Regions from separate parts of the Tatumella sp. UCD-D_suzukii genome, predicted to be linked through region 1. Evidence: predicted binding sites of a transcription regulator. Region 1 holds the regulator's gene; each other region holds the start of a gene.
The links. The regulator CRP, encoded in region 1, controls carbon source genes, mostly activating them, when cyclic AMP is high. The targets are predictions, from matches to a motif close to ATGTGANNNNNNTCACAT.
Positions count from the first base shown of each region.

Region 1 (10,132 bases):
GTGAAGGTACCGATTACGGTGAAGAAGAACGAACGCTGGAGGAAAAAACACAGGATATTCATCGTCAGCTTACGGCCGGTGAAATCGTGGTGGTCTGGTCTGAACTGAACGAATCAGTGTCGTTAATGCAGGCCAGTACCTTCAGACAGAACAGATAAATTCTGCTCACCTGAGTGATGACAGGTCCCGGCAGACATGCTAACAATGCAGTCAGCCGAACGAATTCAGGGAGCACAGCCTAATGTCCGCCAGACATCCAATCATTGCCGTCACAGGCTCTAGCGGGGCCGGAACCACCACCACCAGTCTGGCATTCAGAAAAATCTTCCAGCAGCTGAATATCCGGGCCGCCGAAATTGAGGGGGACAGCTTTCACCGTTATAGTCGCCCGGAAATGGATGTTGCCATACGCAAAGCCAGAGATTCCGGCCGGCATATCAGCTACTTTGGCCCTGAAGCCAACGATTTCGCAATGCTGGAACAGACCTTTGTTGAGTACGGAACTCAGGGAACCGGCCGCTCCCGCAAGTATCTCCATACTTATGATGAAGCTGTGCCCTGGAAGCAGGTACCGGGCACGTTTACGCCCTGGCAACCTCTGCCTGATGATACCGATGTTTTATTTTACGAAGGGTTACATGGCGGAATTGTCACGGATCAGTACAACGTCGCAGATAAAGTGGATCTGATGGTCGGTGTCGTCCCGATTGTCAACCTGGAGTGGATTCAAAAACTGGTCCGGGATACCCGCGAACGTAGCCATTCCCGGGAAGCGGTGATGGACTCAGTGGTTCGCTCCATGGATGATTATGTTAACTACATAACACCGCAATTCTCCCGTACCCATATCAATTTTCAGCGGGTTCCGACCGTCGATACCTCTAACCCATTTGCTGCCAAAACCATCCCTTCATTAGATGAAAGTTTTGTGGTAATTCATTTCCGGGGACTGGAAGCCATTAACTTCCCCTACCTGCTGGCGATGATTCAGGGGTCTTTTATTTCGCACATTAATACACTGGTCGTGCCGGGCGGAAAAATGGGGCTGGCAATGGAGTTAATCATGACACCACTGGTGAAGCGGTTAATGGAAGAAAAGCAGTTTCAGTAGACCGTATTGAGTGCCATGATGGCACTCAATAGGCTTTCAAAGGCTTATCACCTCAAAGCTATGCGTAATTTCCACACCTTTCCCCAGCATCAGTGCCACTGAGCAATACTTATCAGCAGACAATGTGACAGCTCGTTCAACCACAGCATCCGTCAGACTGCGCCCCGTGACGACAAAATGCAGATTAATATGCGTAAACAAACGAGGTGCCTCTTCCCGGCGCTCAGAGGTCAGTTTAACTTCACAGTCCACCACATCCTGACGCCCCTTTTGCAGGATTGAAACCACATCGATGGCGCTGCAACTTCCGGTGGCCATCAGCACCATTTCCATCGGGCTTGGCGCTTTATCGCCCGAGTTTCCATCCATTAATACCTGATGTCCGGAAGCCGATTCTCCGATAAAGCTGAGTCCCTCAACCCATTTTACGCGTGCCTGCATTATGCTTACTCTCTGCTCTGAAAAAACAGGTTTCAGATTACTCCTTCAAAGGATAAACAGCAATCTGCTGGCATTCGTTACAGTCTGAACATACAACAGGAGACAGTTGCGCCAGTGTGTGCTACAAACAAAGAGTGAGACATTTTTTTATCAGATTACAATTATGGTGAAACGGTAGAAAGCTCCGGAACAAAATCTGCTTTTCTGCGGTAATTGCCAATAAAAATACCCTATGACTTCCTTGCCTGGCAGGAGCTTACCCCTGTATTTCCGGCACGATTACAACAGAGGATAAAAGAGAATGGTTCTCGGTAAACCACAAACAGACCCTACACTCGAATGGTTCCTGTCCCATTGTCATATTCATAAGTATCCTTCCAAAAGTACCCTTATCCACCAGGGTGAGAAAGCAGAAACCCTGTACTATATTGTGAAAGGCTCCGTGGCTGTTTTAATTAAAGATGAAGAAGGAAAAGAGATGATCCTTTCTTATCTTAACCAGGGAGATTTCATCGGTGAACTGGGACTTTTTGAAGAAGATCAGGAACGCAGCGCCTGGGTACGTGCCAAAGTGGCATGTGAGGTTGCTGAAATCTCTTATAAAAAATTCCGACAACTCATTCAGGTGAACCCCGAAATTCTGATGCGTTTATCTTCACAGATGGCGCGCCGGTTACAGGTAACGTCCGAAAAAGTCGGTAATCTGGCATTCCTTGATGTCACAGGCCGTATTGCCCAGACATTGCTGAATTTAGCACGTCAGCCTGATGCTATGACCCATCCGGACGGGATGCAGATTAAAATTACCCGCCAGGAAATAGGACAAATTGTCGGCTGTTCACGGGAGACCGTCGGACGAATTCTTAAAATGCTGGAAGATCAGAATCTGATTTCTGCTCACGGCAAGACGATCGTCGTCTACGGGACCCGTTAACTTCCCATCCACACGGTAGCCTGCCGCTACCGTGTTCTGTTTTACTTTTTATCAGCGATTGTATTCGATGTGGCGCCGACTGATTTATCACCCCGAAGTTAACTATGCATTGCGCCAGACACTGGTCGTTTTCCTGCCTGTTCTGATTGGCGGGCTAACAGGCAACCTGCAGAAAGGTTTGCTGTTTTCCCTTATCCCTGCCTGCTGTAATATCGCCGGACTGGATACCCCACACCGCCGTTTCTTTGAGCGAATCGTCCTCGGAGGAATGCTGTTTGCCTTCAGCAGTTTCCTGTTGCAGTGGTTATTACTGCGACATGTTCCGCTACCCTTTATCGTTTTTACCCTGCCCTTATTGATTGGCGTGTGCGGAGAGATAAGCCCCCTGTATGGCCGGCTGTTACCCGGTGCGCTTATCGCCATGACCTTCACACTCAGCCTGACAGGGCGGATGCCTCTCTGGGGGCCACCGTTACTGTATGGCGGCGGAACCCTTTGGTACGGGCTTTTTAACTGGTTCTGGTTCAGATTGTCGAAAGATCAGCCCCTGCGCGAAACGCTCAGTCTGCTCTATCGGGCGCTGGCCAGCTATTGCGAAGATAAATATCACCTGCTGACCACAACAGACCCGACAGACACGGAAAAATCGTTGCCTGCGCTGTTAAACCGGCAGCAAAAAATCGTCGACCTGATCACTACCGCCTACCAGCAGATCCATATGTTGTCTGCCGACAAAAACAGCCGCGAGAAATATCTGATCCGCACCTTTATCATGGCTGAAGATTTACAGGAACATATTTCCGTCACGCTGGGTGAAACGGACGATGTGCGCACATTGATCCAAAAAAGTGGTTCTGCCGCGATCATTAAACAAAACGCCGATGAAATTTGTACGCAGCTGAGGAGTACCGCAGATAATATTCTTTATCATCAAATTCCCGGACATTTTTCAATGGCAGGATCACTGGCAGACTTGCAAAATATTGCCCGTGAACACCCGGATAATCCGGTGGGGTCTTTCTTCGGATATCACTTCTCTAAAATTGCAAAAGTACTGCAGTCACGGGCTCCGCTTTACCGCCGTGATGTAATGGCTGACAGTAAACGCCGGTTACCTTTCCTGAGTGCATTACGCAGTTATCTGTCATTAAAATCGACGGCATTACGCACAGCCGGTCGCTTTTCGGTAATGCTTCTGGTGGCCAGTACCCTTGCGCTGTCGCTGAACATGCCCAAGCCTTATTGGGTACTGATGACCATTATTCTGGTCAGCCAGAACAGTTATAACGCTACCCGTGTGAGGATACAGCACCGGGCCTTAGGGACGTTTGCCGGGCTGATTATTGCCGCGCTTTCCTTACAGCTCGCCACACCGGAACCCGCCATTTTACTGACTATGCTGCTGCTTACCCTGTTCAGCAACCTGTTCTCACGGCAATACTACGGCTGGGCCACTATCGGTACTACCGTGACCGCAGTGTATAGCCTGCAATTGCTCGCACTGAACGGTGCACACTTTCTGGTACCGCGCCTGCTGGATACCCTGCTCGGTTGCCTGATTTCTTTCGCCGGCATGCTGTGGTTATGGCCACAATGGCAGAGTGCCTTACTGAGGCAAAATGCTCAGGATGTCCTGTCCACCTATCAGAAAGCGCTGCAAGTCCTTCTCGGGCCGTCCCCCGGGGCAGAAGAGGCCGAAGCTATCAGGATAAAAGCTAACCAGCAACACAATGCACTGTTCAGCTCCCTGAACCAGGCTATGCAGGAACCGGGCTTTGATACCGAATACCTTAGCGAAATGCACCTCTGGGTGACACACAGTCAGTTTATTGTCGAGCATATCAATGTGCTGACGACGCTTTCACGTGAGCATACGATGCTGACGCCTGATCTGGCGGAAAAGTATTTGCAATCCTGCGAAGTGGCCTTACAGCAATGTCAGCAACGACTCGATTTTCACAGCGAGGAGGATCACAGCAGGAATGTGATGGATGAAGAGATTAAAATTCCTCTGGGGCCGGTTACTATTGTGGAACGACAACTGAACCAGATATTAAGCCATCTGAAGGTGATGCGGACGATTTCCTCCCTGGTCTGGCGTCAGCGCCCTCATCACGGTCAATGGCTGCTCAGCAAAAAAAGCAGCCCTAAGTAAGCCAGGTGACAGCAATACCGCTGTCACCTGACAGCTTCCCGTCTCAGCCAAAAAGTTTTTCTGCGGCGGTGGCTAACCGGGCCATTCCTTCACGAATATCCTGCTCTGAAATGACCAGTGAAGGTGCAAACCGGATCACGCCGTTACCGGCCGTCAGGATCATCACACCTGCATCGGCTGCAGCGTGTAGAAGATCCCGTGCTTTCGGTTTGTACTCATCTTTCAGTTCTGCGCCAATCAGTAACCCTTTACCACGGATTTCGGTAAACAGGGAGAAGCGCTGGTTAATCTTCTCCAGTTCTTCATAAAACCATTGGCGGCGTTGTTCTACGCCCGCAAGGACTTCCGGTGTATTGATGATATCCAGTGCGGTTTCTGCAATCGCACAGGCCAGCGGGTTCCCGCCATAGGTTGTCCCGTGTGTCCCCGGAGTCATTGCAGAAGCGATTTCCTGTGTGGTTAGCATCGCACTGACAGGGAAACCGCCACCCAATGCTTTGGCGGTTGTCAGAATATCCGGTTTCACGCTATAGTGCTCATAAGCGAAAAGTTTACCGCTACGTCCCATCCCGCTCTGAACTTCATCCATCACCAGCAAAGCCTGATGCTGATCGCACAGCTCTCGTAATCCCTGCATAAATTCAGGCGTGGCCGGCGTAATACCCCCTTCGCCCTGAATAGGTTCCAGAACAATCGCACAGGTATGATCATCAATAACAGCTTTTACCGCATCGAGGTCATTAAAAGGGACATGGATAATATCGGCCGGTTTAGGGCCAAAACCGTCGGAATATTTAGGTTGCCCTCCGACCGTGACCGTGAACAACGTCCGGCCATGAAAGGCATGATGGAAGGCAATAATTTTAGTTTTATACGGACTATGGCGGACGGAAGCATAGTAACGGGCTAATTTAAAGGCAGCTTCGTTTGCTTCTGCTCCGGAGTTAGCGAAGAAAACCCGCTCCGCAAAGGTCGCTGAGATAAGTTTGCTGGCTAAACGGAGTGCCGGTTCGTTAGTGAATACATTACTGGTATGCCATAACGTTTCACCCTGCACTTTTAGTGTATTCACCAGCGCCGGGTGACAGTGGCCCAATGCCGTTACTGCAATACCGCCGGAAAAGTCGACATATTCTTTATTCTGTTGATCCCAGACCCGGCTTCCTTTTCCCCTGACCGGAACAAACTGCGCCGGTGCATAAACCGGTAAAATAACCTGATCAAAGGTTTCCCGGGTTACTGCCATATTCTCTTGTGCCATATCCTGCCCCGCCTGATTAATTCACTGACTGATTAAATAATAATCCATAAAATATGCATAAAAAATCACTTAAAGGCAATCTTTAGCCGGCCTGAGTCACAAAATTTTTTAATAATTCCACTCCCTGCTCACTCAGAATACTTTCCGGGTGGAACTGTACCCCTTCCACAGGCAGTGTTTTATGTCTGATAGCCATAATTTCGTCGGGCTCACCGTTCACCTCAGTCCAGGCCGTGATTTCCAGACATTCCGGCAGTGAGGCTTGCTCGGCGATCAGTGAGTGATAACGTGTTACCGTCAGTGGATTATTCAACCGACGGAACACGCCGATACCGCGATGGATAATCGCTGATGTTTTACCATGTATCGGCTGGCGTGCACGGACTACCTTACCACCAAAGACACTGACTATCGCCTGGTGCCCCAGGCAGACCCCGAGAATAGGAATTTTACCAGCAAAATGGCGAATGGCCGCCATAGAAATACCGGACTGATCCGGTGTACATGGTCCGGGAGAAATCACCAGGTGAGTCAGAGGTAATCGGCACATCTCCTCAAGGGTGATCGCATCATTCCGAACAACGCGGACATCCACTCCGGTCAGGCTGAAATACTGAAATAAATTCCAGGTAAAGGAGTCGTAGTTATCGATGAGGAGCAGCATGAAAGTAATCTCTGTCTGGCAGTTACCGGGGAGGTAGCGGATCGCATCAATGCAAATGCACCACTCTCTGCTGACTGTGGCAGAGAATGGTATCGGAGTAAAGTCAGTGCAATAACCCTGTACTCCACTGACCGCATCAGATTATGGTAAGACTTTTGCTGAAGTGATCACAATCGGTTTAGCAGGAACATTTTCGTAAGGACCACTCGACGTGGTAGCCACCTGCGAAATCTTATCCACCACATCCATGCCTTTGACAACGCGACCAAAGACCGCGTACCCGAAATCACGCTGACCGTGATTCAGGAATGCATTATCCGCCACATTAATAAAGAACTGACTGGTTGCACTATCTTTATCCGCAGTACGGGCCATGGCAATGGTGCCACGGACGTTCTGCAAACCATTGTCAGCTTCATTACGGATAGGCGCACCTGCGGTTTTCTGCTGCATATCTGCAGTAAACCCGCCGCCCTGGATCATGAACCCCGGGATCACCCGATGGAAAATAGTATTGTTATAAAAGCCGCTGTTGACGTAGCTGACAAAATTCTTAACGCTCACCGGTGCTTTCTGATCATTAAGATCCAGCTCAATATTACCTGCCGTCGTAGTCAGTAATACATGGGTATCGGCCAGTGCCGATACAGAGACAGAAGAGAGAGCTAACAAAGTGAAAGCTGTCGCCAAAGTACGTTTCAACATAAAAACTCCCTGATTAGATAGATAGTGCAAAAAATCCGACTAATTGTAGTGATATAAACAGGTAAGAACCAGACGTTTACCGGGTGATGGCACGGTTAACCACAGGAAAAAATCACTCTGCCGGGACAAACATTTGAAGAACATCACACATTTAATGCAATAAAGGTATGATTTTGCATTGATTATTTTTGCAGATCACGGTTCACTCTTTACCTGTGCCGTTATAACCAGTATTTCTCTTCTTATTAGGGTGTCGACAATGACAAAGACCAACAGAATTGGCCTGACCTGGATTAGTTTTTTTTCTTATGCACTAACGGGTGCATTAGTTATCGTGACAGGGATGGTCATGGATAATATTGCCCGGTACTTTAATGTGCCGGTGTCCAGTATGAGTAATACGTTCACTTTTCTTAATGCGGGGATCCTGGCCGCTATTTTCCTGAATGCCTGGCTGATGGAAATTATCCCTCTGAAACGCCAGCTGATTTTTGGCTTTATCCTGATGTTGCTGGCAATTGCGGGGCTGATTACCGGGCACAGTATTGCAATATTCTCCGTCTGTATGTTTGTCCTGGGTGTGGTTAGCGGTATTACCATGTCGATTGGTACTTTCCTGATCACCCATCTTTATGAAGGCCGTCAGCGCGGTTCGCGCCTGCTGTTCACTGACTCCTTCTTCAGCATGGCCGGAACTCTGTTCCCTATCATCGCGGGTATTCTTCTGGCCCGTCACCTGCCCTGGTACTGGGTATATTGCTGTATCGGACTCATCTACGTGGTTATCTTTGTACTCACACTGATGATGGAATTCCCGGTACTGACCAAAAACAGCGACAAAGAACAGACCGGAAAAGAAAAATGGGGAAGCGGAGTATTCCTGCTGGCACTGGCTGCCCTATGCTACATTCTGGGACAACTGGGCTTTATTTCCTGGGTACCGGAATATGCGACTAAAAACCTAGGTATGCAGATTTCTGATGCCGGCCAACTGGTAGGTAATTTCTGGACGGCTTATATGGTAGGAATGTGGGTGTTCAGTGTCGTACTGCGCTTCTTTGACCTGCAGAAAATTCTGGTGGTGCTCACCGCTCTGGCAACACTGCTGATGTACTGGTTTACTCATGACCAGGCAATCCCGATGCTCCACCTGATTATTATGGCATTAGGTTTCTTCTCAAGTGCCATTTATACCACCATTATTACTTTGGGTTCACAGCAAACCAAAGTGTCATCACCGAAGCTGGTTAACTTTATCCTGACCTGCGGCACTATCGGTACAATGCTGACCTTTGTTGTAACCAGTCCTATCGTAGAACACAGCGGGCCACATGCTGCGCTGCTGACTGCAAATGGTCTGTATGCGGTCGTGTTTATCCTTTGTATCGGCCTGGGATTTGTGACCAGACACCGGCTGCATAGCACATCTGCATCCCGCTAATCATCACTGCGGTTCACTCCGGCGCCGGGATACCGGCGTTATCTGACTAAAAAGCCACCTGACGGTGGCTTTTTAGTCTTTTATGACTGCGGGTATACTTTACTGAGGACGGCCAACAAATCCTACAGCCTGATACACCTTATCCAGCGTTTCACGGGCTCTGCTGCTGGCCTTTTCCGCGCCTTCTTTCATAATCTTATTCAGTAAAGCTTCATCATTACGATAGTGTTCAAACCGCTGTTGCAATTCGCCGACCATTCCGGCAACAGCTTCTGCTACCGCGCCTTTAAGATGACCATACATTTTACCGCTGAATTCCTGTTCCAGCTCAGGGATAGACTGACCGGTAACTCCGGAAAGAATATCCAGCAGGTTAGAAACGCCGGCTTTATTTTTCACATCATAACGAACTACCGGTGGCTCATCAGAGTCGGTCACTGCACGTTTAATCTTCTTCACGACCGATTTCGGGTCTTCCAGCAGGCCGATCACATTATTGCGGTTATCATCCGACTTCGACATTTTACGGGTCGGTTCCAGCAATGACATCACGCGCGCACCTGATTTCGGAATGAAAGGCTCCGGAATACGGAAGATATCGCCGTAAATGGCATTAAAGCGCTGAGCAATATCCCGGCTTAGCTCCAGGTGTTGTTTCTGATCTTCGCCTACCGGCACCTGGTTGGTCTGGTAAAGCAGGATGTCTGCGGCCATTAACACCGGATAGTCGAACAGACCGGCGTTAATATTTTCAGCATAACGGGAAGATTTATCTTTGAACTGTGTCATGCGGCTCAGCTCACCAAAATAGGTGTAGCAATTAAGCAACCAGGAAAGCTGCGCATGTTCCGGCACATGAGACTGGACAAAAATGGTCGATTTTTCAGGATCAATACCACAGGCCAGGTACAGTGCCAGGGTGTCCAGTGTTGCTTTGTGCAGCGCTTGCGGATCCTGACGGACAGTAATCGCGTGCTGGTCAACAATACAGTAGATGCAGTGGTAATCATCCTGCATCTGTACCCATTGACGAAGAGCCCCCATGTAATTACCAATGGTTAGTTCACCTGAAGGCTGTGCGCCACTAAAAACAATGGGTTTACTCATAAATTTCTTCCTGATTCCTTACAGCCCAAGTACGGGCAAAAGTTGGTCAAACGTATTCAATACCCGATCCGGCTTACTGTCCGCGATGGGCTCTCCGTAGTTATATCCATAGGTCAGACCGGCACAGGGGACACCTGCAGACTTCGCTGCCTGAATATCATTTCGTGAATCACCAACAAACAATAATTCATGCGGATGAAGCCCGAATTTACCTAAAACCAGGTAAATTGCCGCCGGATGTGGTTTTTTCACTACCACATCGTCCCCGCCGATAACCAGTGAGAACATATCGGCAATCCCCAGTGATTCCAGC
Region 1 covers NZ_JFJX01000007.1:15,468-25,599, forward strand. Annotated here, with positions in the region: gene CG67_RS02845 (YheU family protein) at 1-158, shown strand, start outside; gene CG67_RS02850 (phosphoribulokinase) at 242-1,111, shown strand; gene CG67_RS02855 (OsmC family protein) at 1,148-1,552, opposite strand; gene crp (cAMP-activated global transcriptional regulator CRP) at 1,854-2,486, shown strand; gene CG67_RS02865 (YccS/YhfK family putative transporter) at 2,554-4,641, shown strand; gene CG67_RS02870 (aspartate aminotransferase family protein) at 4,685-5,902, opposite strand; gene CG67_RS02875 (aminodeoxychorismate/anthranilate synthase component II) at 5,985-6,566, opposite strand; gene ppiA (peptidylprolyl isomerase A) at 6,708-7,271, opposite strand; gene tsgA (MFS transporter TsgA) at 7,531-8,712, shown strand; gene trpS (tryptophan--tRNA ligase) at 8,812-9,819, opposite strand; gene CG67_RS02895 (phosphoglycolate phosphatase) at 9,838-10,132, opposite strand, start outside.

Region 2 (10,132 bases), on a different contig from region 1:
ACACCTAAGGACTGCAGATACAGCGGAAGAAAAGGCAACAGCAATGTCATGGCAATCAGTGTGCTGAAAGATCCCAGGGTACAAACCCAGAGATTACGCTGCCAGTGAGGATCTTCCTCTGAAAGATTGCCGGAATAGTCTGCCATTTCAATAACCTGCTTTGCTCATAGAAAAGGAAAGCGTAACGTCAGGCAGAGTGAAAGAACAGCCGCCGGAAGATATTTACCGGCTGTCCGCTGATTATTGCACTGTTGCAATAATCAGGCGTCTCTGAGCTTTTCAGTCAGTAAATCACATAACCGGGTGACCGGAGAAGAGAACGTCTCCTGGACCTTTCGCAGCAGATAACTATGGTGCCCGGGCAACTGCCATTCAGGCAGGACCGGCCGTAATGTGCCTTCTGCCAGGGCCTGATGCACCATGTAGGAGGGCAGACAGGCAATGCCCGCTCCGGCGCAGGCCGCGGTTAATAATGCCATACTGTTATTGGCCCGGAACCGGCTAACCGCATTCACTTCTATCCGTTTTTTCTCTTTCCGGAAACTGAGGGCAGCCTGATGGGCCGGCCCGTGAAAGGTCAGTAACTGGTGACGGCTAAGCTGCTCCGGTGACGTCAGTACGGGATGCCTGTCCAGATAGGCCTCCGTCGCATACAATCCCCAGGGGATCACCGAGAGCGGCTGTGACAACCCCTGATCCGGTGGGCGCTGGCGAACCACGATCGCGACGTCAATATCGTCGTGGATCATGTCCGGTTCCCTGTCGTTCAGATCAAGATCGACACGCACATGGATATTTTGCTGCATAAAGGGTTGCAGCACCGGGACAATACACTGACACCCGTAAGTCACCGGCGCGACCAGCCTGACCTGTCCCGCAGGCTGACTGTGCATGCGGTGAATGAAATCATCTGCCGCTGATACCTGCCTGCTAAGGCTTTCGCAATAGCGATAATAAAACAGCCCGCATTCCGTGATGCTCACCTTGCGGGTGGTGCGGTGTAATAATTTCATCGCCAGACGGTTTTCCAGTGCGGCGATTTCGCGGCTGACTGTGGCTGTTGATATGCCCAATACCCCCGCCGCCAGACTGAAACTTTGTTGTTCCACTACGCGGGCAAAAATATACATCGCCTGCAGGTTTTCACCCTGTTGCATACGTTATCCTGTTATCCGTCGTGCGGGGATATAGGGTATTACCTGCCGCTGGCCACAAATTCCGGCTGACACCCGACCGGAAAGTTCACCGAGTTTGCGATAAAGCAGGCATCATGCGCGGCGTGGTGGAGTTGAGCCGCCCGATCCCTGTCCTGATCATTCTGCAAGCGGATACGCGGCTTCAGAATAATGCCGGTAAAATGGCCTTTTACCCCTTCCACCATCGTTCCTTCAGCCTCATCCTGATACTCTTCCACGACGATACCGGCATCTGCACATAAGTGCAGATACCACAATTTATGGCAGGCAGAAACCGACGCCAGCAGAAGTTGTTCGGGATTCCAGCGGCTATTATCCCCCCGGAAAGCAGGGTCGGCACTTAACGCAATCGGCTCCCGCCCTTCAGCCTGTAACTCCCCGTCACGTCCATAGGCTTTATAAGATGATGTCCCCCCGCCACGATTTCCGGTCCAGCGAACTGTCACACGGTAATGATGCTGTCTTGCTGCCATAATGATCCCCGTTAGCTTTGCTTCAGGCGATAGCCTCTGACCCCGGCCATCAGTATTAAAACATCATACTTTCTTATGCGATTTTCCGGAAAGTGATTTATCCGGAGTCATCCTGATGACATGCTGCAGGATCCCTGCCCGGCCCTGCTTCCCACCCCGACAGGCCGGAAATATCGCATTTTTTTGTAAAGCGGCTCCGTGGAGTTATCCCCTTCCTCCCCGGAAAGAGGACAATAATGTGACTCAGGTCACATTATATTTGCTAAAAAATGAAACAAATTATAACAACTGTGAAGATTCTCCATTTACTAACGTATGATATCCGGCATGATCATTCCGGGTTAACACGGTTTATCAGCCTTATGCATCTGGTTTGACTCCATTTTTTGCGTCTGTATTCAGATGCGCTCTTTCAGTATTCAGCAAATGGTGACGATAAAATGAAATATAAAATAATGATGGCAGCAACACTTCTGGCTGGCTCTGTGACTGGCCATACGTATGCTGCAGACACCTCACCGACCTATGTGTCTGACTGGTGGCATCAGAGTGTCAATGTCGTTGGCAGTTATCACACCCGTTTCGGACCTCAGTTAAATAATGATCTCTACCTGGAATATGAAGCCTTTGCTCATAAAGACTGGTTTGATTTTTATGGGTATGTTGATTTGCCAAAATTTTTCGGCACCGGAAATGGCAATGACAACGGCATCTGGGACAGACGCAAGGGTTCACCGATGTTTATGGAAATTGAACCTCGCTTTTCTATTGATAAACTGACCGGAACCAGCCTGGCATTTGGTCCGTTTAAAGAATGGTATTTCGCTAATAACTATATTTACGATATGGGCCCGAATAATGCCAATCGCCAGAATACCTGGTATATGGGTCTGGGTACCGATATTGATACCGGCACTAAGCTGGCATTATCCATGAACGTTTACGCGAAATATCAATGGCAGAACTACGGTGCGGCTAATGAAAATAGCTGGGATGGCTACCGTTTTAAAATTAAATACATGTTACCACTGACCACTCTGTGGGGCGGAAACCTCTCCTACATTGGTTTTACTAATGTCGACTGGGACTCTGATCTGGGTGAGAAGGCTGGCCCTGTGCGTACCGGTAACGCCATCGCTTCCAGCCATATCTTGTCACTGTCCTATAACCACCTGCATTACTCTCTGGTGGCCCGTTATTTCCATAACGGCGGGCAATGGGCCGATGGTTCAACGCTTAACTTTGGTCAGGGTGACTTCTCAACACGGAATACCGGTTGGGGATACTATGCAGTCGTCGGATATAGTTTCTGATTAATCCCGCCCTCCGTTATTATTGATAACGGTATTGTTCCGCGAAAATATTTCGCGGAACATCTCCCCGCTATTATTACGGTTAATCACTAAAAAATTACCCTCGTCTTTTTTATTTCCTTCGTCTATTCTGGATTTTCGTTCACTGCTTATCTTTTCTTCCCTATAAAAATAGTTGATAAGCAGAATTGCAAATACAGTAAGCCCGAGGTTAAATGATTTATGTCATCGTCTTTGAGTAAAGCAGATTTATCTGCCACCCCCGATAGCAATAATACGACAATCGCCGGACGCATTGATGCATTACCGGCAAGCAAAAGCCTCTGGTGTTTTATTTCGCTTTTAGCCCTCGGCGGATTCTTTGAACTCTACGATTTATTTGAAACAGGGTATATTAGTTCAGGTTTACTGGCAGAAAAGATATTTCATACGGGTCATGAAGGTGTTTTTGGAATATCTGATCAGGCGGCCTTTGCTTCTGTCACCTTCCTCGGCTTATTTTTGGGTGCCAGTTTACTGGCCAAATATGCAGACAAATTTGGCCGCCGGCTGACCTTTATGTGTGCACTGGCCTGGTACGGGGTATTTTCTCTGCTCATGGCCTTCCAGCACAGTGCTGAAGGGATCATTCTTTGCCGTTTGCTGGTCGGTGTTGGGCTGGGGGTCGAACTTGTGACTATTGATACCTATCTCTCGGAATGGATGCCTGCACATTTACGTAGCCGGGCTTTCGCTTTCTCCTTCTTTATCCAGTTTCTTTCCGTTCCTGTTGTGGCCATCATGTCCTGGTGGCTTATCCCGCAAACGTTTCTGACTCTGGAAGGATGGCGATGGGTAATTATTGCCGGAGCCGTCTGTTCGCTGATTATCTGGAGTATCCGGCGTAATCTGCCGGAGTCTGCCCGCTGGCTGGCACAGCAGGGACGCCATCAGGAAGCACATCAGGTGCTCAGTGACATGGAAAAACGTTGCGGTATGACTCCGGTCACTGACTTCCACGCGGACACCGCTGGTATCAAACCCCCGGTACAGGGAAAATTCCGTGAGATCTGGGCTCCGCAATGGCGTAAAAGAACACTGATGCTGGTCGTGATGAACTTTTTCCAGTCGATTGGATTTTTTGGCTTCGGAAACTGGTTACCGGCCCTGCTTTCCGGCAAAGGCACAACCCTGACCCATAGCCTGCTTTACTCTTTCTTTATCACTCTGGCTTACCCGCTGGGGTCGTTACTGTGCAGTCGCTATGCCGATAAAATAGAAAACAAATGGCAGATTGTCCTCTCCTCGCTGATGACGGTTGTCTTCGGCACACTGTTTGCGTTGGTGACGCAACCTGTGCTGCTGATCCTTTGCGGATTTATGATCACTTACTCAAACGCCTGGCTGACCTTCAGTTACCACTCTTACCAGACCGAGATATTCCCTACCCATATCCGCGCACGTGCGGTCGGGTTCTGCTACTCGTTCAGCCGCTTATCGACGGTGTTCAGTAGTGTCATGATAGGCTCTATTCTGGCCTACGCCGGAAGTCAGGGAGTGATCATCTTCATTATCCTCAGTATGCTGATGGTCATGCTCTCTGTCGGTATTTTCGGGCCGAAAACCCGTGGGCTGGATTTAGAAAATATCTGATCTGTACGCCATAAAAAACGGGCGGCATCACTGCCACCCGTTTTATTCCTCACTCACTTACCACGAGGTTACTGCTGTTTTTCCAGGTCTTTTATCGTCGCCCCGCCCTGATGGCCCCGAACAAATTCCGAGTTCCTGATATCAGCCACCTGGCTTGCGGTCACGCCGGAAGAAGCGTTATTCCCCCAGCTGCTGCGGATAAAGTTAACCACATCAGCGACTTTCTGATCATTCAGACGCCAGCCAAACGCTGGCATGGTGATGGCAGAAGGTGCGCCTTGCACACCCGGCAGCGTATCTCCGGTAAGAATGATATGAATAAGCGATGTCGGATCCTTCGCTAATACCACCGGATTCCCTTTCAGGGCCGGGAAGAAACGCTGGTAGCCTGTACCGTCTGTTTTATGGCAGGCAGCACAACTGTCAACATAGGACGCGGCGCCGGTCATAGAGTCATCCCCTTTCAGCAGCGCCTGAGCCACCGAATCATCCGCAGTGAATGCCGGCTGCTTAGGATCCTGCGGGCTGAGTGACTTCAGATAACGGGCAATCGCCTGAATATCGTCCTGACTCATATATTGCAGACTGTGCTGTACCACGTCGGTCATCCCGCCAAAAGCAGCGGTATGATCATTGCGGCCATAACGCAGGAATTGTGCAATATCGTCGGTACTCCAGCGGCCCAGACCTTCACGGTTATCCCCGCGTAAATCGCTGGCATTCCAGCCATCTATCGGGGAACTGCTGCCCGACAGGAAGAGGTCACCCTCACTGTTATTGAGCGCTTTTTCCTGCATGGTGATGGCCCGTGGCGTATGGCAGGCACCACAGTGCCCCAGCCCTTCCACCAGATAACGCCCGCGGGCCAGTTCAGGGTCTTCACCTGGTGCTGCGACGGCAGGTTTGACGTCAGGAGCAAACATATGCCGCCAGATGGCCAGTGGCCAGCGCATAGAAAGTGGCCATGGAATATCACTCGCCTTATCCGGTTCACTCACCGGCTGGACACCCTGCATAAAATAGGCGTACAGAGCATGCATATCATCATCGCTCACCACCGCATAGGACGGGTAAGGCATCGCGGGATAGAGCGTTTCACCGTTTTTCGCAATCCCCTGACGCACAGCTTTCTGGAAATCATCATAGGTGTAGTTACCGATACCGTACGTCTTATCCGGCGTAATATTGCTGGAATAAATCGTGCCGATCGGTGTCTTCATCGGCAGACCGCCGGCAAAAGGCTGACCGCCTTCGCTCGTATGGCATGCCGTACAGTCCCCGGCCCGTGCCAGATATTCCCCGCGCTTCACCAGATCCTGCCCGCTTTCATCAGCAGCCATGGCAGAAAAGGCCAGCGAGCTCAGCACCAGTGCTAATAGTCTTTTTTTCATCGTCTGTGCCTCTTATGCCTGTACCAACGGACCCGGATTTTTCAGATACACCTCACGGATCGTTTTTGCCGACCAGTAGGTCAGTGCAGCAACCAGTCCTGTCGGGTTATAACCCAGCCCCTGAGGAAAGGCTGAGGCCCCCGGTACAAAGACATTCGGCACATCCCAGCTCTGCAGATAACGGTTGATAGCACTGGTTTTCGGATCTTCACCCATAATGGCCCCGCCATTCATGTGGGTGGTCTGATACACCGTGGTATCAAAGTGCGTTCCCGGGGTTTTCGGACCGCCCATAATCAGTTTCGGGTTCATGGCTTTGGCGATGTTGTGCATTTTAGAGACCATAAACTCTGACATTTTGATGTCATTGTCCTGCCAGTCGAACGTCATGCGTAGCAAGGGTTGTCCGTAGGCATCTTTATAATTCGGGTCCAGATCCAGGTAGTTCACCCGGTACGACTGGTGTGCACCATGAGCATCCATCGAAACGTGGTGCGTGTAAGTCTCCGCAACGGCCGCTTTCCACTCACTTCCCCAGGCAGGCGTCCCCGGAGGGGTAGGTAATCCGGAAACCGGCTTGGTGCCCGCCTGGTTTACCCACATCGGGGAGCCACCGACAAAACCGTACGGACCATGGTCAAAGTTATCCGCGTTAAAATCATCAATAGCCACGCCCGCACCGCCCGCGCCGATAAACGGGTTAGTGGTGGTGTTTTTATCAAACAACGCTTTCAGGGTAGAAATATTCTGATAGGCAAAGTTACGGCCAACCACCCCTTCATTGGTGATCGGGTTATACGGCTTGCCGATCCCTGACAAGAGCATCAGGTGAACGTTATGGAACTGGAAAGCTGACAGGATCACCAGATCCGCTGGCTGGACTTGTTCACGCCCGCTGGCATCCAGATAAGTCACGCCGGTCGCTTTTTTCTTATCGTCAGTCAGATTGACGCGCAGAACATAAGAGTCATTACGCAGCTCAAACTTAGGCTCCTGACGCAGGGCCGGTAAGATATTGACGTTAGGCGAGGCTTTCGAATACATGTAGCAGGCGTAACCGCTGCAGTAACCACAGAAGTTACATGGCCCCATCTGCGCGCCATAGGTATTGGTGTACGGACCAGAGGTATTCGCCGAAGGCATATCATAAGGATGATACCCCACAGACTCCGACGCTGCCGCGAACAACTGGGCTGAGTAGGTCCGTTCCTGTGCCTTCAGCGGAAAGTTATCCGAACGGTCAGCAGCGTACGGGTTTCCGCCTTTCCCTTTACCCACCACTTTGCCGTTAACGGTCCAGGCAGTACCGGAAGTACCGAATACCTTTTCGGCTTTATCAAAAAATGGCTCCAGCTCATCATAGCTGACACCGAAATCCTGAATTGTCATTCCTTCAGGGATAAAGTCTTTGCCATAACGCTCTTCATAATGGCTGCGAAGGCGTAATTCCACCGGATCGACACGGAAGTGACAACCTGACCAGTGCAGCCCGGCGCCTCCGGTACCGGTTCCAGGCAGGAACGCATTTAACTGGCGATAAGGCAACGCCGTCTGCGAGGCATTATGCCGGACAGTGACGGTACTCTTCGACAGGTCCTGGAACAGTTTCTTACGCACGTTGTACGTCAGTTCATCAATGGACTGCGGATACGCACCGTCCGGATAGGTATCCCGATGGGGGCCACGTTCCAGCGCAACCACGTTGAGTCCGGCTTCTGTCAGTTCTTTCGCCATAATCGCACCGGCCCAGCCGAAACCGACAATAACGACATCTGTTTTTTTCATTTCATTCGCCATGATTACGCTCTTTCTCCACGAATTGATACCGGCGGGAAGGGGTAATGCTCACCGCGCTCTACCCAGTCCATAAAATCAGCACGGGCGCCCGGGAAACCAATCAGTTTCCAGCCCGACATGCCCTGATTACCGCCATGGATAGGGTCGCTGAAGAATCCTTCACGGGTATTCTGTAACAGGTAGGAGAAAAAGAGCTTACTCGGCAGGTGGCTGAACTCTGCCTCACCACTTTCAAACGCTTTCAGCAGGCTTACCTGCTGTTCCGCGGTTAATTCGGCAAAAACTTTCTGGTGCTGTTGCTGACTATAGGCGTCCGCATCGGCCAGCCCCAGGCGGTAAATCTGGCGCGGGACCAGAGGTAACTGATAGCCCAGTTCTTTTGGCGCATCCGGCGCAAACGGGCCCTGCATATACCAGTTGGACCCGGTGGCATACGGCGTATTCATCTGACGGTCGATATACTCGGGTACACCCGCTTCGATGGCTCCGGGGCCACGTTCATCCGCCGGGATCAGGTGAGCGACCGCTGCTTTAATAAACGCATATTCTTCTGCGGTAAACCAGGTGGGCTGATAGTCGCGGGGCAGCGACTGCCCGTTTGCGGTACTATCAGCTGCCTGCGCGGCAGGACTTAATGCAAATGAACCAATGGCGGTGCTTCCCACTGCCATTGCCGGTGCAAGCGTAATGGTTCTTAATAAAAAGTCCCTGCGCGATTGGCCATTCTTATGTTCTGACATGACATTGCCTCAGTACCGCATATAATGCAGCATGAAATGTTAAAGTTTTTAGTGATGTTTTTGAGTTACCTATAACCGTAACGAATCAGTGTTACCGGTAACAAGTTGCGACATTCTACACCTGTTATTCATAAGGTTCAGTAGATAAAAACATTAATTTACTATTTTATTAACATAACGGGCGGGTATGTTTTACATAAACAGTGATATGCAATCCTGTCTGTCACTGTCAGAAACATCCCCCAACAGACAGTTAACAGGGTTTAGCGCTATAACAGGATGAGACTAATAATGGAGTGGTTATGTTTAAATGTTTCTTTCCCAGACCGGGTCCCTTTTTCACCAGTGCAGCAATATGGAGTCTGATCACCATCGTCTGCTGGTTCTGTTTCGGTGAAACTGCGCCGATGCATTTTCCCGCACTGGCAAAGGCGGCGGCCAGCCCGCTCCCGAATACTGTTTTCCGCTTCGTACATCTCAGTCAGCTCTGGTTCTATCTCTATTTCTGGATAGCCACTGCACTCTTTGCGCTGGTCTGGCGCGCCATTGATAACCACCCGTGGCAGCTCTGGTCGGTCTGGGGATCGGCCCTGATCATCTTTTCGACCTGGTTTGGCGTTCAGGTCGGTGTTGCTATCAATGCCTGGTACGGTCCTTTTGGTGATTTGATCCAGAAAGCACTGACCAAGGCGGGATCGGTGCCGATCACCGTGTTTTATGATGAGATCATTGCCTTCCTGGGGATCGCCCTGGTGGCCGTGGTCATTGGTGTGATGAACTCCTTCTTTATCAGTCACTGGGTATTCCGCTGGCGTACAGCAATGAATAACTATTACATTGCTAACTGGCAGCATCTGCGTCACGTCGAAGGTGCCGCCCAGCGTGTGCAGGAAGATACCATGCGTTTTGCCGGTACGCTTGAGAGTTGGGGCGTGAGCTTTATTCAGGCCATTATGACGCTTATCGCCTTCCTGCCGGTGCTGGTAGGGCTGTCACACTACGTCAAAGATATTCCGCTATTGGGGAATATCCCGTATGCGCTGGTGATCATTGCTCTGCTGTGGGCACTGTTTGGCACCGGTTTACTGGCGGTGGTAGGCGTTAAATTACCGGGTCTGGAATTCCGTAATCAGCGGGTTGAAGCGGCCTACCGTAAGGAACTGATTTACGGGGAAGACCATGCCGACCGGGCGACACCGCCTACCGTCCATGAGCTGTTCAGTCAGGTCCGCTACAATTACTTCCGGCTCTACTTCCACTACCTGTACTTTAATATCACCCGTATTCTGTATCTGCAGGTCGATAATGTGTTCGGGCTGTTTGTGCTGTTCCCGTCCATTGTTGCCGGGACCATTACGCTGGGGATCATGAACCAGGTCTCTAATGTCTTTGACCAGGTGCGATCTTCATTCCAGTATCTGATCAATTCCTGGTCAACGCTGGTAGAGCTGATGTCTATCTATAAACGTCTGCGGAGTTTCGAACAGATCCTGCAGAACAAACCACACGATGAAATGATGAACGACGCCGCAGAATAACGGCAGACCGCGTCTCCGTTCCCCGGGGGACGGGGACGCGGCTTATCGCTTC
Region 2 covers NZ_JFJX01000001.1:114,877-125,008, reverse strand. Annotated here, with positions in the region: gene CG67_RS00605 (MFS transporter) at 1-146, opposite strand, end outside; gene CG67_RS00600 (LysR family transcriptional regulator) at 261-1,157, opposite strand; gene CG67_RS00595 (OsmC family protein) at 1,196-1,669, opposite strand; gene CG67_RS00590 (nucleoside-specific channel-forming protein Tsx) at 2,110-2,982, shown strand; gene CG67_RS00585 (MFS transporter) at 3,205-4,614, shown strand; gene CG67_RS00580 (cytochrome c) at 4,683-6,005, opposite strand; gene CG67_RS00575 (GMC family oxidoreductase) at 6,018-7,802, opposite strand; gene CG67_RS00570 (gluconate 2-dehydrogenase subunit 3 family protein) at 7,805-8,542, opposite strand; gene sbmA (peptide antibiotic transporter SbmA) at 8,845-10,080, shown strand.
Region 2: CG67_RS00590 (nucleoside-specific channel-forming protein Tsx) is a predicted target of CRP. The motif match lies at 1,906-1,923, and genes of this name have one in related genera.

Region 3 (10,132 bases), on a different contig from region 1:
GGGTCAATAGCGACCAACACATTCTGATAGAGGGACATACTGACATCTCCACGGAAAACCTTTGATTGACTAAAGATAGCCTAAGTTAATCCCACGGAGAAGAAAAGTTATTACAGTGCGTGGCCATCCGAGCCACCACTGTAATACGGCAGAGAAGAACTCCTGCTTAATTACAGGGAGCCGTCTGGCCCGCCAGCTCGGTCAGCATCGCATGATTTTCAATCGTGATATATTTTCCTTTCACGGCGAGCATACCGCTTTTCTGGAAACGTCCCAGCAACCGGCTGATCGTTTCAACGGTCAGTCCAAGATAATTGCCGATATCTCCGCGGGTCATCGTTAAACGAAATTCACGTTGAGAGAAACCACGCTGGGCGAAACGGCGGGCAAGATTCCAGATAAAAGCCGCCAGACGTTCTTCGGCACTCTTTTTCGATAACAGCAGGATCATGTCCTGGTCACTTTTGATTTCCCCGCTCATCAGACGCATCATCTGCTGACGCAGGGCCGGCATTTTCCCTGACAGATCATCGAGGGTTTCGAAGGGGATTTCACAGACCATGGACGTTTCCAGTGCCTGAGCGAAGCTCGGGTGATGACTGGTAATAATAGCATCGAAACCCACTAAATCACCGGCCAGGTGAAACCCGGTGATTTGTTCATCACCCTGTTCGGTGATCGTGTAACTTTTCAGCGTACCGGACCGAATGGCATAAAGTGATTTTAGTTCGTCACCCGCTTTGAAAAGTGACTGGCCTTTCTGGATAGGTTTTTTACGCTCAATGATGTTATCCAGCTGGTCAAGCTCATGTTCATTCAGAGTAAAAGGGATACACAACTGATTGATACTGCAATCCTGACAATGGATTGCGCAACCGCCAGATTGAACCCGGCGAATAATCCTTTTTTCTGGAATCATAATTCAGCTCCGGTAGTAATTAACTGACAGGGATTTTGACATTTTTCGCGAAGAAAAACAGGTTTATAGTGGTCTGTTACTAAAATATTTTAAATTTTCAACAGAGGATTTCAAAATGTTTCATGAATTCATCAGGTTATTTATCGGCAACAGTATAAACTAAATTGTCTTACCGGGTTTAGCAGAGAGAGACATTATCCTCAATCGGGAGCAGATTCAGAATTTAACCAGGCTTGCCGGTGATGAAAATTTCCCCGGTGGGGCAGAAAGGGCGGCTGATTGAGATAACCGCCCCCGTTCCGGCGGGCGGAAAGGGATGATGAACCACGATCACTCTTAAGCGTTTAAGAAGACAACGGGGAATGTTAATTCGATGAATATGATAATACTCCGTCTTCATTACGTTCGGTCAGCCGGATCCCGCCCTTCAGCTTTTGCAGGCAGCCTGCCGTTCAGCTGTGAAATTGAGTACCACTCAATGTTTTATGCAATGGCCGGAATATGTAGCTTACTGAAATGACAGAGATTCAGGAGCCGCCCGGGGCTGTAGTCTCTTATGGCAGGGTAATGTTATGTTCCACTCCGTCATATTGAAAAAACAGGGAAGTGAAAACAGGGGGAGCGTTTACGCAAAGACGGCAGACGTTATCTGTACCAACAGAGAACACATAAAAGCCTCAGCAATGTTAATTATGTTATGACATTAATTATTATGCAACGCAGTCTCTGCGTCACTGACTTTGTGCACATTTCCTGTCGGATGCGGAAGGCGTAAGCCTTAAGCCGCGGGGTGTGGTGTGATAATACTACCGGAATCATCAGACGTGAATACCGGTTTTTTGTTAGCCACAGTGAAGTTTCGCTACGATGGTAACTTTAGCGGTGTACCCAGGTTGCTTTTCAGGCCAATCCGGCAAACACTTAAACGGGTTAACCAGATAAAGGAGCCAACATGAGTGGAAAGTATGAGGTCTTTCAGGGGAAAGATCAGCAATATTATTTCCGACTGAAAGCTGCGAATGGTGAAATTATCCTCAGCAGTGAGGGGTACACGACGAAGAGCGCGTGTCATCACGGGATTGCTTCGGTTCAGAAACACAGTCCCGATGACCACAATTATCAACACCTGACGGCTAAAAATGGCGAGCCTTATTTTACGTTGCGTTCGGCAAATCATCAGGTAATCGGACGGAGTGAGCTTTATAGCTCCACGGCCGCGCGGGATAAAGGCATTGAGTCGGTGAAAAAAAACGGGCCGGGGAGTCCAGTCACTGAACTTCCGGCCCGTTGAGCTGCTGAGCATCCCCGGGGTCCCGGGGATAGTTTCAGAAGTTAGAACGTAATTGCGGATATTTCCGCAGGCTGTAAAGACACCACAGCAGGCTGACGGCACCGAAGGCCGCACCGACATAACCGACCGCGGACATTCCCACATGGGCGCTGACCTGATTACCAATCAGCGCGCCGGCACCAATACCGATATTATAAATACCTGACATCAGAGACATGGCTACATCCGTCGCATCCGGGGCCAGAGACAAGACCCTTACCTGCATCGCCAGGTTAATCGACATCATCGCTATTCCCCAGACAATACACAGCAGGCTTATTTCACCCGGATGGGTCGCGGTTAGCCACAACAGGCCCATACAGAGTGTAATGGCTGCGATAGCACCGGCAAGTAACGCGGAAGGCAGTCGTTTACCCAGAGCACTGAACAGCACACTCCCGAAGATCCCCGCGCCTCCGAACAGCAATAACAGCAGGGTGGTAAAGTTTTCATCCTGGTGGGCTATCTGCTGCATAAAAGGCTCAATATAGCTGTAAGCCGTATAATGCGCAGTCACTACCAGAGTGACCAGCAAATACATGCTCAGCAGGGCCGGGCGACGACACAGTTCCGGCAGACTTTTCAGGGAGCCGGTGTGTTCGCTGTTCATTTTCGGCAGCAGTCTGGCCAGCATGATCATCAGTACAAACGAGGCCACCCCGATCAGCCCGAAGGTGGTACGCCAGCCCATGGTCTGACCGATAATCCGTCCCAGCGGTACGCCCAGAACCATCGCCAGTGCCGTCCCGGTCGCAATCATGCTCAGTGCCTGGGTCTTTTTGCCCGGCGGGGCAATACGGATGGCCAGAGAGGCGTTGATCGACCAGAAGACCGCATGGGTGATAGCTATCCCGATCCTGGAAACCAGTAAGGTATTAAAGCTCCAGGCGAAGGCGGACAGAATATGACTGGCGATGAAAATCACCAGTAAGCCGACCAGCAGGATCCTGCGTTCAATATTGCGGGTCACCAGCATCAGAGGCAACGAAAGCAAGGCCACACACCATGCGTAAATCGTCAGCATGATCCCGACATCCGCCGTTTTCATATTGAAGCTGGAAGCTATATCGGACAGGAGTCCCACAGGGACAAATTCCGTGGTATTAAAAATGAAGGCTGCAATAGCCATCAGAAGAACCCGTAACCAGGCAACTTTCCTGGAGGTGTTAGCCGGGTTTTCATGCATTGTTGGCGAATCTGCTGTCATAAAAAATGCTTTTTCCCTTAGCTGTTGAGTGATCTGCATCACACTATAGAACAATTGTGACGATTTTACCGGGCTGATGAAACCCTTAATTCGGTTGTCTGCTGCAGAAAGAAACGATTAATCAGTTTTCCGCCACCGCCGGGGGAGCATATTTTGCAGGGCATTATCTTCACGAAGAAATTGGTGCGCGAGAGCCGCCATCGCGTGCAGACCAATCAGCCAGTAGCCGGAAAGCGCAATGATTTCATGCCAGCGGATAATTTCGCGGCTTAGCATGACATCAGGATGCGGTGATTGTGGCATAGGGATCCCGAACAACTGCCAGGGGATCCCATGCAGATACCGCGAGGTTATTCCCATCACCGGCAGGCCGATAAACAGCAGATAGAGTGCGCACTGGCCCAGCCAGGAAACCACTTTATTCAGCCAGTGTAACCGGGGCGTAATTTGTGGTGATTTGAAGACGCATCGTAACGCCAGACGGATAACCATCACCGTTAAAATCAGCACACCGCAACTCATATGTGTGCCCGTCAGGATCCTGCCTGGCAGAGACCCCCGGGCCGCCATGGTTCGCAACTCGATGGTGGCATACACAATTACCAGCAGTATCAACGTTAACCAGTGCAAACGGATTTGCCAGCGGTGGTAACCCCCCTGATAATTTTCGGACATCATCTACTCCGCAGATTAAAAAAACCGGGTCCGGTGGATGGGTATCTGGCCGGACCACAAAAGAGCAGACAGTATAAGGGAAAACGTGGCGGAAGTTGTCAGTAAACGGGAAGAAGGTTGCAGACAGGGGAAACATCAGATGAACGCCCGGGACCGGGCGTTCACAGGAGGACGGAGATCAGGTGACAGGTTGCAGCCGGCGCATCAGTTTATAACCGACCAGCAGCGCCAGTGATAATAACACGGCGATAAATGCGGCCACGCCTGGCCATCCGTAGAGTTTCCAGAATATTCCGCCTGAGGTGCCGGCAATGCTGGACCCTCCGTAATAGCAGAACAGATACATGGAAGATGCCTGACCTTTGGCCCGACGGGCACGTATGCCTATCCAGCTGCTGGCGATGGAGTGCGCGGCAAAGAACCCCCCGGTAAACATCAGAAGACCGGGCAGGATGAGCCAGACGGATGCAAACAGTGTTAACAGCACACCTGTCAGCATCAGGCCGACACAGCTCAGGAACACCGGTCCGCGACCGAAGCGTGCGCTCATGGCACCGGCCTTCGGCGAGCTCCAGGAACCCGCCAGATAAACGACAGAAATCAACCCGACAGTGGCCTGACTCATGGAATACGGGGCATGTAACAGCCGGTAGCCGATATAGTTAAACAGGGTGACGAAAGCGCCCATCACCAGGAAACCGATAATAAACAGCAGCGGCAGGCCTTTATCACGGAAATGCAGACGGAAATTAATGAACAACGCCTTAGGTTTCAGTGGTACAGGACGAAAATGGCGTGAAGCGGGCAGAATTTTGGCAAACATGACCGCGGCGGCCAGTGCACAGCAACCGATGGCAAGGATTGCAATTCTCCAGCTGGCGATGTCAGTAATAACTCCGGTTAACAACCGGCCGCTCATCCCCCCGATAGAGTTACCGCTGATATAGAGTCCCATGGAGAAAGCCAGTACTCCGGGGTGCATCTCTTCGCTGAGGTAGGTCATGGCGACGGCGGCCACACCGCTGAGGGATAAACCGAGCAGGGCTCGCATCACCAGCATCGCGGTCCAGCTGGTCATCAGCGAAGAGGCGATAGTAAAGCAGCCTGCCAGGATCAGTGCACCGACCATCATTTTTTTTCTGCCTACGGCATCTGAAATCGGCCCGGTGATCAACAGACCGAGAGCCATACAGGCGGTAGAGACAGAGAGCGATACGCTACTCATGGCCGGAGTGATATCAAAATGATGGGAAAGCACCGGAAGTATCGGCTGAACACAATAGAGCTGGGCAAAAGTGGCAAGACCGGCAGAAAACAGGGCGAGGGTGACCTGCAGGAAGGCCCGGGTACCGCGTGTAATATAGGGGGATTTACTTCGCGGTTGGGCAGGGCTCTCTTCTTCCGCTAGCGGAAGCGTCGTCGCCCGGGACGTACTGTTCATGAAAGATCCTCTGTTATTCAGGTGCGGATACTCTAGGAAACAGCAAATAAGTTGTCTAATATATTAATAATCTCAAATAAGATGATTTAAATATGAATATTGAGTTAAGGCATCTGCGCTACTTTATTGCGGTAGCGGAAGAACTGCACTTCGGACGTGCAGCATTGCGGCTGAATATCTCTCAGCCGCCGCTCAGTCAGCAGATCCGCCAGCTTGAAGAAGCCGTGGATGCCTGTCTTTTCGTCCGAAATAATCGACGGGTAGAACTGACGACCGCAGGTGAACAGTTTCTGACCGATGCCAGGGCCATCCTGTTGCAGGTGGATCAGGCCAGCGAGCGCGCCTCCCGACTGCATTACGGCGACAGCGGGGAATTACGTATCGGTTTTACCTCCTCTGCACCGCTGATTAAGCAAATACCGGACGTTGTCTACCGGTTTCGGCGGCGTTATCCGGATGTGCATCTTCACCTGCAGGACAGAAACAGCCGGCAGTTGCTGACCCCGCTGCAGGAAGGGCGGATTGATCTGGCGATCATGCGTAATACTCCGTTGCCGGATGACCTTCAGTACCGCTTATTACAGACCGAAACGATGTGTGCCGTGGTGCATAAAGATCACCCGCTGGCCGGTGAACGAAAAATATCCCTGCAGCAATTACGGGATGAGTCGTTTATCTTCTTCGACCACCAGGGCGGGACGGCGTTGTACAGTGAGATCCTTGGGCTGCTGCAACGTTATGAGGTTACTCCGAATATCACGCTGGAAGTCGGGGACGCGATGGCAATCCTCGGGCTGGTGGCGACCGGGCTTGGTGTCTCTATTTTACCGAGGTCTTTCCGCCGGGCCAGGCTCAGTGAAGTCGTCTGGCTGGAGCTGACCGAAACGGATGCCCGTTCCGAATTATGGATGGTCTGGTCCGCTCACCGACAGGTAACGGCGCCGTTGCGTCATATGCTGGAGTTGCTGGCGACCCTGTCCTGAAATAATCTTGCGTGAAGTCAATCACATTTCCTTATTTGTTGCCATCGTCCCTTTGGTAAATCCACCATAATCACTCTGATTTAGCGGGTAACTGAAAAACAGGGAGGCAGCGAGTGTACGCAGCACATCAGCCAGGACACACCGACCTGATCCGGCAGGTCAATGCCGGGACAGTCTATCGCCTGATTGACTGTTACGGTCCGGTCTCCAGGATCGCACTGTCACGTCTTTCCCTGCTGGCTCCGGCCAGTATTACTAAAATTATCCGCGAAATGCTTGAGGCCCGGCTGGTTCGTGAATGCGGGCTTAATGAACCGGGACTGCGGGGGCGACCGGCAACCGGCCTGGTGCTGGATTGTGCAACCTGGCATTTTCTGGTGTTACGTATTACGGGGCGTTTTCTGTATATTACGCTGCGTGATCTCAGCGGGCATGAGGTGGCAGGCTCACAACAGGATCTGCCGGCGGATCCCGCCACCTGTATTCCCGATTATCTCTCAGAAGTTGTCGGGGACTTTTTTTCCCGCTATAACGCGCTAACCGAACGCCTGACAGCAATCACACTTATTCTGCCGGGGGTGATTGATGCTGCCAGCGGCACAGTGCACCGCATACCTTATTATCACGCAAGAGATATTCCGCTGGCGCAAAGTCTGCATCAGCGGACAGGGCTCACTATTTATGTACAGCAGGATCTGAAGGCCAGTCTGCTGGCTGAACATTTCTTCGGTGCTGCCAAAGGTTCTGATGACATTATTTATCTGGTGGCCGGTCGGCAGATAGAGGCTGCGGTCATCAGCTCAGGCAGACTCCTGCATAAAAACAGCACGACTCAGGCAGAGGTGGGACATACGGTGATGGATCCCGGGGGACGGCGCTGTGACTGCGGCCATTATGGTTGCCTGAATACCCTGGCAGGAAGCAGCCCTCTGACAGAACGCTGGCGCCAGAGTGCCGCAGAGTCCGGCCCCCCCCTGTTGCCGGGGACTGAAATAGCCGCATTGTGTCATGCAGCGCTCTCGGGTCATCTGCCGTCGCAGTCGATTATCCGTTATAGCGGAGAACAGATTGGGCGGAGTCTGGCTATGCTGGTGAATCTGTTTAATCCTGAATATATATTGATAGATTCGGCGCTGAATAATGCCGCAGAAATCTTTTATCCTGCCCTGTATTCCACCATAAAAAAGGAGTCTGTCGCCCGACGCCGCGGTTCGCTGATCATAAAACCTGCCAGCTTCAGCGGGGCAGATACCCGGCCTGGTACCGCGCTGATTAAAGAGGCGTTATACAGTGGTGAGTTATTGCATCAGCTTTTACAAGGTTAAGTTGCCTTAAACTTGCGTTAACGCAATTCCTCCCCCCCGGTAATCCCCTAAAATGCGTTTTACATTCAATTATCTGAACTATCAGTCAGAATTTTCCCGGGGAGCTCAAGTGAAAAAAGTGTTTATTACAGGCACAGACACTGCTGTAGGTAAGACAGTTGTCTCACTGGCCCTGTTGCAGGTCGCTTTACAACAGGGAAAACGTTGTGTGGGTTATAAGCCGGTCGCGAAGAATGCTTTGCCGACCGCGGAGGGCATGCGGAATAACGACGCACTATTACTGCAGAAAGCCAGCTCTGTCGGGCTTGCGTATGAAGATATTAATCCGTTTCCGCTTTCCGGCGATGAAATCAGTACCAGTCCGGGGTGCAGGGTGGATTATGAAGTGCTGACCGCCGGGCTTGATAACATCAGCGAACAGTCTGACTGCGTGGTCGTGGAGGGGACGGGGGGATGGCACTGTCTGATGAATAACGAAAGGCCACTCTCCGATTGGGTCGTCAGTCAGCAATTACCGGTGATCCTGGTCGTCGGGATCAAACTGGGATGTATCAATCATGCCTTACTGAGTGCCGAAGCGATTCTGAATGACGGCGTGCCACTTTACGGGTGGGTAGCGAACCGTATCAACCCGGGGCTGGCAGAATATGCCAGTATTATTGAAGTGCTGAAAAAACAGATTGGTGCTCCTTTGCTGGGGGAAATTCCGTATCTGCCCAGAGCAGAGCAACGTGACTTGACGAAGTTTCTGGATCTGTCACGGGCGGAAGAGGCGATATTCGAGAGTTAACGCCGGGAACAGACAGGAGCAGGGTGCCTGCTCCTGTACCCGGGATTAGCCGGCAGAAGACGGACTGTTGCTGTCGCTCAGACGCTTGTAGACAATTTTCTGGCTGTCGTTCTGGCAATGCCCGACCACCAGGCCACCTTTCTGATCGGCCTGATCGCTTGGTACGATATCCAGGCTGAAGCCGGTCTCAGGTACACCGTTAGCAATGATCTTTTTACTGATATCGGCTTTTACCGACTCGCAAGATGCCTGAGCCAGCAAAGGACAGGCAATCAGCAGGGCACCGGCCCATAAGATTTTACGTTTCATATGTGGTTCCTTTTCTTTGTAAAGACGCAATTGTTATTATCATCAGGGAGTTATCGGACGTCCTGTGCGCCGGTCAAGGCAGCGCAGGGTATTCGGCTCCCAGTAAGCATTGAGATTTGCACTCTGCTCACATTTATCACGGGTATCAAAAGCGTTATCAGCTTTATCAAACTCTTTCTCAACCCTGCGATTTACTTTATGCCGCAGTGAGCGGGTATCATCCCACTGCTGCTGGCGCTCACGCGCTTCTTCTTTTGTCAGCGCATTGTCGCCGTTATCAATAACAATGTGCTGTGTCGCCGCCCGGACGGCAGGTACTGCTGCCAGTGTTCCGCAACCCATCACCGCACACAGAACTACCGGTAAAATCACAGAGGTCTTTTTCATATTGAGTTCCTTTATTCTCAATGACGGACAGCCGGCCTTAGCTGTACCTGCGACTATCAGTATAACATTTGAACGGCTTTTCCTGCCAGCCATGTGTCCGGTGAGGGCACCGTGGCAGGGGCGGCGGCGGCATCAGACATTTTTCATGACTTTCAGACCGCCGTACGCCTGGCAGACCGGCATCATTTCCAGGGTATTAATATTGACATGGGCAGGCAGCGTCGATACCCAGTAAACGGATTCGGTAACATCTTCGGCAGTCAGCGGCTGCGTACCGTCATACACGGAGCTGGCTTTACTGTCATCGCCTTTAAAGCGGACATTTGAAAACTCAGTGCCTCCCACCAGGCCTGGCTCGATATTGGTGACACGAACCGCGGTACCCTGCAGATCTGTCCGCAGATTAAGGCTGAACTGGCGCACAAAGGCTTTGGTGGCTCCGTAGACGTTGCCGCCCTGATAAGGCCAGTTACCGGCGGTTGAGCCGATATTAATCACATGGCCTTTATTGCGGGCGACCATGGCCGGTAACACGGCACGGGTCATAAACACCAGTCCTTTAGCATTGGTATCTATCATGGTCTCCCAGTCATCAGTGCTGGCATTCTGTGCCGGTTCTATCCCCAGTGCCAGCCCGGCATTATTAACCAGGATATCGATAGCCTGCCATGCTTCCGGTAATTCGCTCAGCGCCCGATCGATAGCGTCCTTGTCGCGAACATCCAGTTGTAACGGATACAGACTGTCGCCATGAGTGAGCTTCAGT
Region 3 covers NZ_JFJX01000053.1:389,652-399,783, forward strand. Annotated here, with positions in the region: gene uspE (universal stress protein UspE) at 1-38, opposite strand, end outside; gene CG67_RS11740 (FNR family transcription factor) at 167-919, opposite strand; gene CG67_RS11745 (YegP family protein) at 1,872-2,210, shown strand; gene CG67_RS11750 (sugar transporter) at 2,245-3,456, opposite strand; gene CG67_RS11755 (cytochrome b/b6 domain-containing protein) at 3,574-4,134, opposite strand; gene CG67_RS11760 (MFS transporter) at 4,310-5,572, opposite strand; gene CG67_RS11765 (LysR family transcriptional regulator) at 5,665-6,555, shown strand; gene CG67_RS11770 (ROK family protein) at 6,669-7,880, shown strand; gene bioD (dethiobiotin synthase) at 7,990-8,670, shown strand; gene CG67_RS11780 (DUF1161 domain-containing protein) at 8,716-8,979, opposite strand; gene CG67_RS11785 (DUF1283 family protein) at 9,022-9,366, opposite strand; gene ydfG (bifunctional NADP-dependent 3-hydroxy acid dehydrogenase/3-hydroxypropionate dehydrogenase YdfG) at 9,499-10,132, opposite strand, start outside.
Region 3: CG67_RS11750 (sugar transporter) is a predicted target of CRP. The motif match lies at 3,483-3,500, and genes of this name have one in related genera.